Regions from separate parts of the Paraliobacillus sp. X-1268 genome, predicted to be linked through region 2. Evidence: riboswitches for the same ligand, from Rfam matches in the RefSeq annotation. Region 2 holds a riboswitch; the other holds the start of a gene.
The links. A riboswitch is a leader RNA that binds a small molecule or an ion and turns the genes downstream of it on or off. The one in region 2 is predicted to bind thiamine pyrophosphate.
Positions count from the first base shown of each region.

Region 1: it holds a riboswitch for thiamine pyrophosphate, as region 2 does, so the genes downstream of both, D2K62_RS14395 (ABC transporter substrate-binding protein) here and thiD (bifunctional hydroxymethylpyrimidine kinase/phosphomethylpyrimidine kinase) in region 2, are expected to answer to the same signal.

Region 1 covers NZ_QJSK01000016.1:4,965-9,182, reverse strand. The annotation lists gene D2K62_RS14410 (cation-transporting P-type ATPase) at 1-450, shown strand, start outside; gene D2K62_RS14405 (thermonuclease family protein) at 512-1,198, opposite strand; gene D2K62_RS14400 (DsbA family oxidoreductase) at 1,289-2,011, opposite strand; TPP riboswitch at 2,196-2,307, shown strand; gene D2K62_RS14395 (ABC transporter substrate-binding protein) at 2,404-3,384, shown strand; gene D2K62_RS14390 (thiamine-binding protein) at 3,403-3,693, shown strand; gene D2K62_RS14385 (ABC transporter permease) at 3,741-4,218, shown strand, end outside.
Region 2 covers NZ_QJSK01000029.1:1,823-6,040, forward strand. The annotation lists gene thiM (hydroxyethylthiazole kinase) at 1-806, opposite strand, end outside; gene thiD (bifunctional hydroxymethylpyrimidine kinase/phosphomethylpyrimidine kinase) at 810-1,631, opposite strand; TPP riboswitch at 1,759-1,861, opposite strand; gene D2K62_RS17410 (glycine betaine ABC transporter substrate-binding protein) at 1,980-2,870, opposite strand; gene cudC (choline uptake/conversion transcriptional regulator CudC) at 3,020-3,565, opposite strand; gene betB (betaine-aldehyde dehydrogenase) at 3,946-4,218, shown strand, end outside.

The sequences.
Region 1 (4,218 bases), on a different contig from region 2:
ATTCGTAAGCCAAGAGAAAAGGGAACACAATTGTTAAGCAAGTACTATGTATTTCGAATCTTTTATGTGGCAGCACTTGTAGCTGGTGGTGGTTTGATTGCTAATGCAATAATGGTAGATAATGGTTATGCACATGCAGTAGCTAATACAGTGACATTAAATATTGTTGTATTTGGTAAAATGTTTTACTTATTTAATGTTAGAAACGAACATGGATTTGCGCTAAACAAAAGCTTTTTCACGAATAAAATTGCATTTATTGTTTGTGCGATTTTAATTCTACTTCAGCTTGCGATTACGTATTTACCATTTATGCAAACTATTTTTGCCACAGCAGCACTAGATATTGGACTCTGGTTAATTCCGATTGGAGTCGGATTAAGTGTATTTATAATAGTAGAAATAGAGAAGTATTTGAAACGAACATTTTTTAATGGCAATAAAGCCTAAGAGTTTTCATGAAAAAGCACTGTATCTCCATTGAAGATACAGTGTTTTACTATTTTTTATGTCATTCACAACCAATACCATCGCCATCTCGGTCTAAATGTGTACCATAACCAGGATCTCCTTCTGAAATAGGACTAGCATTTGCTTCAGCTACTGCCGTACAATTTTGATAGTAAACATCTGAGCTTGTTTCATCTATATCGACTGTTGTAAAACCATCTTCAGTTACATAACCATCCTCACTCCAGATGTTAAGATCAGCTGCTTTTGCTTTAGTTTCGGCTTCCTTTAGTTGGTCGGAATGTGTGTAAGGCGGATCATATTCATAGGCGTAACGTGCGAATCCCTCTTCCAACAACATTTCATTAAAAAGTTCACCGTCTATCCATATATATGCTAACAGTCGGTCATACTTATCTCGCTTTGGACCATCATATTCGAGCTGAATTTGAGTGCCTTCTGTCAATTTTTCTTTAGCAAACTTACTCGCTTGTTCTCCGTAGGGTTGGACTGGCAGGTTAGGATGTTTTGTCTCAGGTGTATCAACTAGTAAAAGTCGAACACTTTCCTCTTCACCATCCAAGATAATATGGACCGTATCGCCGTCGACAACACGATCCACAGTTGCGGAAGGAAGATCCGAATCTGTTTGTGTTTCCCTGTTTAGATCAGTTTGAAGACCACAGCCAGTTAATAAGGTTAATATGATTAGTAATAAGCCTAGTTTTTTCTGTAATAAAGTTGCCATTATTCTATGATGTCCTCCTTGTTTTTAGCAACATTCATTTTAGCATAGATAAAAAAAGAAGGCTTCCGATTTTTCGGAAACCTTCACGTATTATTTTTCTTCGGGAATGCCACATGAATCATCAGTACAAAATTCTGTTTTAGAAGTTGAAAGATCCGTAAATTTTGGCTTTGGATTTTCTTCTTCCCAAACTGTATTTAAGGCATCTTTAAATGTTTCTACTGGTTGAGCACCAGAAATTGCATATTTATCGTTAATTACAAAAAACGGTACACCAGTCACACCGTATTGTTGTGCCAATGATTCGTCAGCTCGTACGTCATTAGCAAAAGCTGTTTCATCTTGAAGAACTTCTATTGCTTTTGTTTTCTCTAGCCCAGCATCTTCTGCAATCTTAACTAATGCATCTGTTTCACTTAGATTAACAGAATCGGTAAAATAACCATACAATAGTTTCTCTGTCAAGATTGCTTCTTTACCAATACTTTTGGCATATTTTGCTAAGCGATGCGCGTTAAACGTATTAGTCGGTTTCATTGTTTCGAAATGGAATGTCAAACCAACACTTTCAGCTTGCTGACCAAGTCCAGCGTTTGTCTCTTTCGCTTGTTCGATTGGCATCCCATACTTATCAGCAATTGCTTCATGAATGCTCTTACCTGCATATACTGCTGCATTTGGATCTAATTCAAAGCTTTTAAATTCTATTTCAACACTATCTTTTTGCGGGAATTGTTCGAGCGCTTGTTCTAGGCGACGTTTCCCAATATAGCAAAACGGACAAACAAAATCAGACCATACATCTATTTTCATTAGAACACCTCAGTTATTTAATTAATCTTTGCATGTTTATTCTGCCATAATAAGTAGAAAAGATGAAATCATTTGCTTATGTATAGACTGAATAGTAAAGAAAAATGACTAATGATGATGAAATAGTACTTGAATATTAGTCGAATCTATGGCAAAGTTGGTAGTGTAATTAATTAAATAGCACGTTTCAATGTAGGGGGACCAGTTTGGCTGGTTGAGATCGTATCCGTTATAGATACTGACCCTTGGAACCTGATCTGGCTGAGACCAGCGTAGGGAACATATATGAACACGAATAGAAGTGACTATATATGCGCCCAGGCTAATGCCTAAGCGTATTTTTTTTCGTGAAAAAGGATATGTTCCTCCACAAATAAAAGGGGGATTTTAAGATGAAGAAAGTATTATTTTTATTGGTTACACTTGGATTTATTATTACAGGGTGTGCAAATGACGAACAAGCTAGTCAAGAATTGGAGAAAGTAACGATGGTGCTAGACTGGACACCAAATACAAATCATACCGGGCTTTATGTTGCGCAAGCTGAAGGTTTTTTTGAAGAAGAAGGCTTAGATGTAGAAATTACATTGCCAAGTGAATCTGGTGCAGATCAAGTTGTAGCAGCGGAAAAAGCTGATTTTGGAATTAGTGCACAGGAAACAATTACAGAGGCTCGGACACAAGATATACCGATTGTATCTATTGCAGCAGTTATTCAGCATAATACTTCAGGATTTGCTTCTCCAGTAGATAAAGAAATTACATCACCTGCAGATTATGCCGGTAAAACGTATGGTGGTTGGGGAGCACCAGTTGAGGCAGCAGTAATTGACTCACTAATGAAACAAGAAGACGCTAGTGTGGAAGATGTGAACATAATCAATATGGGAAATACTGATTTCTTCACGGCGGTAGAACGTGATATTGATTTTGCTTGGATATATTATGGGTGGACAGGTGTTGAGGCTGAGCTTCGTGGTGTTGATCTAAACATGCAGTATCTAACCGATTACTCAGAGAAATTAGATTACTACACACCAGTCATTACAACGAATGAAATGATGATCGATGAGAATCCAGAAACAGTTGAAAAGTTCTTAGCGGCTGTAGCAAAAGGGTATAATTATGCAATAGATAATCCAGAAGAAGCGGCAGATATTTTAATTGAAGCTGTACCTGATTTAGACCCAGAACTTGTGAAGGCTAGTCAAGCATGGTTATCACCAAAATATCAGGATGACGCAGCTAAATGGGGTGTCCAAGATGTTGAAGTGTGGGAAAATTACGCAGATTGGATGTACGAAAATGATTTATTAGAGACAGAACTTAATGCGAATGATGCATTTACGAATGAATTTTTACCTGAAGATTAAAAGGGAGGCTCTCGAAAAATGGCTAATGCACTTGTAAGTATTCAAATTATCCCAAAAACAAAAAATGGCGAAGATGTCATTCCATATGTTGACGCAGCAATCGCAGTAATCGAAGCATCTGGTGTGAGGTACCAAGTTAATCCACTCGAAACGACAATGGAAGGTGAATTAACGGAGCTATTTCAAATTATAGAAAAAATGAATGTAGAAATGGCTGCCCGTGGTTGTCCGAGTATTATTTCGCAAGTGAAAGTCTATTATAAGCCTGATGGTGCATCAATGGACGTATTAACAGAGAAGTATCGTTAAGTAAAAGGGAGGGATGGCGGTGCCAGTTTTGACATCGCCTTTCTAATATGAAAAAAATTACAACAAAAACGATCAGTCCAATTATCGTCATTGCTGTTCTTATCGTATTATGGGAAACGATTAGTCACCTTTTTGATATCCCAGCATGGCTATTACCGGCACCAACTGTAATTGTTCAAGAAGGAATCGCTGGTTGGAGTGGCTATCAGCATCACCTTATCTCTACAACGAAATTATCAGTAATTGGATTTGCCATTGGCGTATCAGTGGGACTTATGGTGGCGATTAGTTTGCATATATTACCAACCTTTAAAAAGGCCTTTTATCCGTTATTGATTTTATCGCAAAACATTCCGATTATCGTACTTGCACCACTGCTCGTTATTTGGTTTGGATTTGGGGTAATGCCTAAACTTATTGTCATTACACTCGTTTGTTTCTTTCCAATCGCGGTTTCGACATTAGATGGTTTTCGCCAAACAAGTCACGAATTGTTGCATTACATGCAGATGGCCGGTGCATCCA
Region 2 (4,218 bases):
TAATCCTCATCTAGACTTTCATGTGTTATATTTATTTTTTCTGAAACATGCTGTGCATTCGTTTCAAATAAAGCATCTAAAAAGGCTATCTGAAAACTCCCAGGTGCAGAAGCGTTTTGTCTTGCACGTTCTGCTGCTACATCATAAAAAGCCACAGCTGCTGTTGCTGCTAGTAATGGTTTTTCTCCGGTTGTTAAAAAAGCAGCTATAACCGCACCTAATAGACAGCCAGTTCCTGTTACTTTAGTTAATAATTGTGTTCCATTTGAAATAGTATATAATTCTTTACCATCTGTAATTACATCTTTCACACCAGTAACCATTACAGGCACACCCAATTGCTTAGCAGCATGAATGGCCACACTTCGATTATCAAGTGTACCGACAGAATCCACACCCCTTACTTCTGCTTTCGCACCAGATAAATTACTTATCTCTCCTGCATTACCTCGTATTAACGAAATCTTTACCTCTTCTAAAATACGTGAAGCAACTTCACTACGTAATGATGTAGCACCAACAGCTACAGGATCAAGCACCACTGGGATACCTTTTTCATTTGCAGCTTTTCCTGCGACTATCATTGCCTCTGCTTGATTACTAGTTAATGTTCCAATATTCAATAGCAAACCGTCAGCGTTTTTCGCCATCTCTCCTACCTCTTCGATTGCACTTGCCATCACAGGGGATGCACCGATCGCATATAGACCATTTGCAGTAAAGTTCACGACCACCTCATTGGTAATGTTATGTACCAATGGTTCTTTTTCTCTAACCAATTCAATCATTCTCGTAATCTTATTCATTATTTATTCCTCCTTCTTTTGATTTGGCAAACCTTGCAAGCGATGACCCCAATGATTTGTTGGACCGCTTCCTGTACCAATATTTAATGTATACCGAATCGCATCTGTAATAAACTGCTTACCAATCGTAACTGCATCTAATACAGGTTGACCTTTTGCTAATTCAGCTGTAATCACAGCCGAGAACGTACAACCAGTTCCATGCGTATGCTTTGTATACGTACGTTCTGCTTCTAATAAATGAAAAACTTGCTTATCATACAAAACATCAACCGCTTTACCTTCTAGATGTCCACCTTTGACAACTGCCGCAGCAGCCCCTAATTCATCAACGATGACCTTCGCTGCTTTCTTTAAATCTTCTACATCCTCAATCTTAAAGTTCACTAATATTTCCGCTTCTGGAACATTAGGAGTAACTATTGTAGCAAGTGGAATAAGTAAATCTCGAATCACTTGACGTGACTCTTTTTCCATTAAAGCATGCCCACTTGTCGCAACCATTACTGGATCAATCACATATGGTGAATCTTGCTTTTTAACATACATTGCAATTAATTCCATCATTTCTATTGTTGAAACCATCCCTGTTTTTATCGCATCTGGCGGTATATCATCAAACACTGCTTGCATCTGCTTTTCAATAAATCCAATTGGCATATGATGCAGATCACTAACACCACGCGTGTTTTGTGCAACTGCAGAAGTTAGAATACTCATTCCATATACTTCTCTTTCTTGAAATGACTTTAAATCAGCTTGAATCCCTGCCCCACCTGTTGGATCAGTACCTGCAATCGTCAGTGCTGTAGGTATTTTTATCATTAATACAACCCCTCTCCTTATTTAATTTAAACCTTTTTACAATAATCATATTAATTTTTTCCATACAAAAAACCGCCCCCAAAAATGGAGCGGTTTCCTTTTAATATATTCACAAATAGTATGCGAACGGGTCCCAACTCCACTTTCCTACGCTAGTATTAACTAGTTCAGGTTCAAAGGGACCAAAGAAAACTCTTTATCTCAGCCAAATGGCGCCCCTAGTGGATTACTAATTAAATTATACTTCTACTTAATCACGTCTAAACTTAATTGTCAAATAGATACATTTTCAGAAACAAAAAAACCTATGTAAATCAGCTAACTGATCAACATAGGTTTTATTTTAATTTAATTATTCATCCATTCGCCAATTAAGTCTCTATTTTCTTCAACCCATTCTCCAGCTCCATCAATAGGCTCTTCTGCATCTTCAACATAATTTATTAATTCACCAATTTGTTCGTCATTCATTTTCCAATTCTTAAACCATTGATCAACTTCTTCAAAATCCTCTTCAAAACCATGTCTAGTCGCATGATGAATTTTTTCAACGCCACCATAAATATTTTCAGGATCATCTAAGAATTTTAAATCATATTCTGAGAAAACCCAGTGTGGTGTCCAAAGTGGAGATACAATCGCCTCTTCATTTTTGATAGCTTGATCTATTGCTGCAATCATAGCAGGTTCAGAACTCGATAATAACTCATAATCAAGGTCATAAGCTGTGATTAATTCCTCTGTTACTTCCATCGTACCAGCTCCAGGACCAAATCCAGTAATTTCTGAATTAAATAATTCCTTGTTAGCATTTAAGTCTTCTACACTATTAATATCTTCAAGATACGAAGGAACTACTAAACCTACTTTTGCATTATCAAACCATGTTTCCTCAGAAAAATTAATAACTTCATTGTATTCTTCATAATAGTTTTTATCTTGGACCGGAAGCCAAATTTCTAAACTAGCATCCAGTTCCTGGCTTTCTAGTGCTTGCATTGTTGTTCCCATACCTATTACGGTTAGTTCAACGTCATATCCTTCATCTTCAAGAATATACTTCCACATATTCGTTACAGCAATGTTCTCAGCCCAATCAATTTGACCGATACTAATCGTTCCTTTATTAGTTTCTTCCTCACTACTCGTATCCTCTGCATTCTCGCTACCACAAGCCATTAGTACAGCAAATAGTGTTAAGAACAATAAACTCAATAACCCCTTTTTGACCTTATTCATTCTTACCCTCTCCTTGTTTCTATATATTTAAAACGTTAAAAACGTTTTATTAATTAAGTATTTATTTAACACAGTTCAGATAAAAATACTCTCTAATAGTTTTCATTAAAGAGCATTTTTATGAGACAATTATATTGCCTAATAATTCTCTAATCTTTAGGTAAAAATTCAAATATTTCTTCACTTCTTATACTTGAAACTAAACGCGACAACCAATTATAGTATACTTTTGACTCTTCTAATTGATCATACGTTTTTTTTGCCATCTCACTATCTTGTGGACTAGCAGTTTTGTCTTCAACTACCTCACTTAGCTCTAATTGGGATTGATTGATAGCCTCCATGTTTGTCTTGACTTCTCTTTCCCACATTTGACAGTAAAACGCCATAAACGATCGAAAAAAGTTTTTTTCAGCTACATAAGTATGTTTTCTACTTCCACGTGTGAACGTCTTTTTCACCATTTCAAATTCCTGAAGTTTACGTACGCTGGTGCTCATACTAGGCTTACTCATTTCTAATTCCTCACGCATTTCATCCAAAGTCATTTGATCTTTAAAATACATCGTAGCATATAAATTAGCTGCTGATGGTGTGACACCATAAAGATCCATCGTTTCTGTAATAGATCCAATCACTATATCTTGAGCCGCTTCAATTTGCTGTTTAGCTTTTGAATTCTCTTTATTATTCATTAAAGGCACCTTCTCCAAAGAATTAAATGAATTAAAATTATTCTTTATAGCTTTAATGTTAGCTACTATAAATTAAATGTCAAATGCAAACAGTCAAATTCAGTGCGTTTTATAGGTTAAAATCATGATAATATAGGTACTTAGAGCCTTTATAATATTTTTTTAATTGTTAATGCAAATTACTAATTCTTCTATATAAAATAAGGATTTTCAAATCAGAGATAGTGTTATTTATACTTCTTAGCGCGAAATTAATCGTTTATTTGTTGTTCATTCAACGACTTTTTGACTTTGACACAATATAAGCATCATGTTAGAATTTATATAATTCAAAACGTTAAATATTTTTTTAACAAACTTAATAAATTGGAGTGAATTATTTGCGTTTACTAAAACAGTACATTAATGGAGAATGGGTAACAGCAAAATCTGGAAAGACTAGAGAAATTATTAACCCTTTTAACCAAGAAATAATAGCTTCCGCTGCTGAAGGCGACGAATCGGATTCTAAAGCTGCAATTGCTGCGGCAAGAGAAGCGTTTGATCATGGCAAGTGGCCGTTAACACCTGCAACTGAACGAGGCAATATCGTTAGAAAAATCGCCGGATTAATTGAAAGAGATAAAGAAGAATTAGCTGAATTAGAGTCGTTA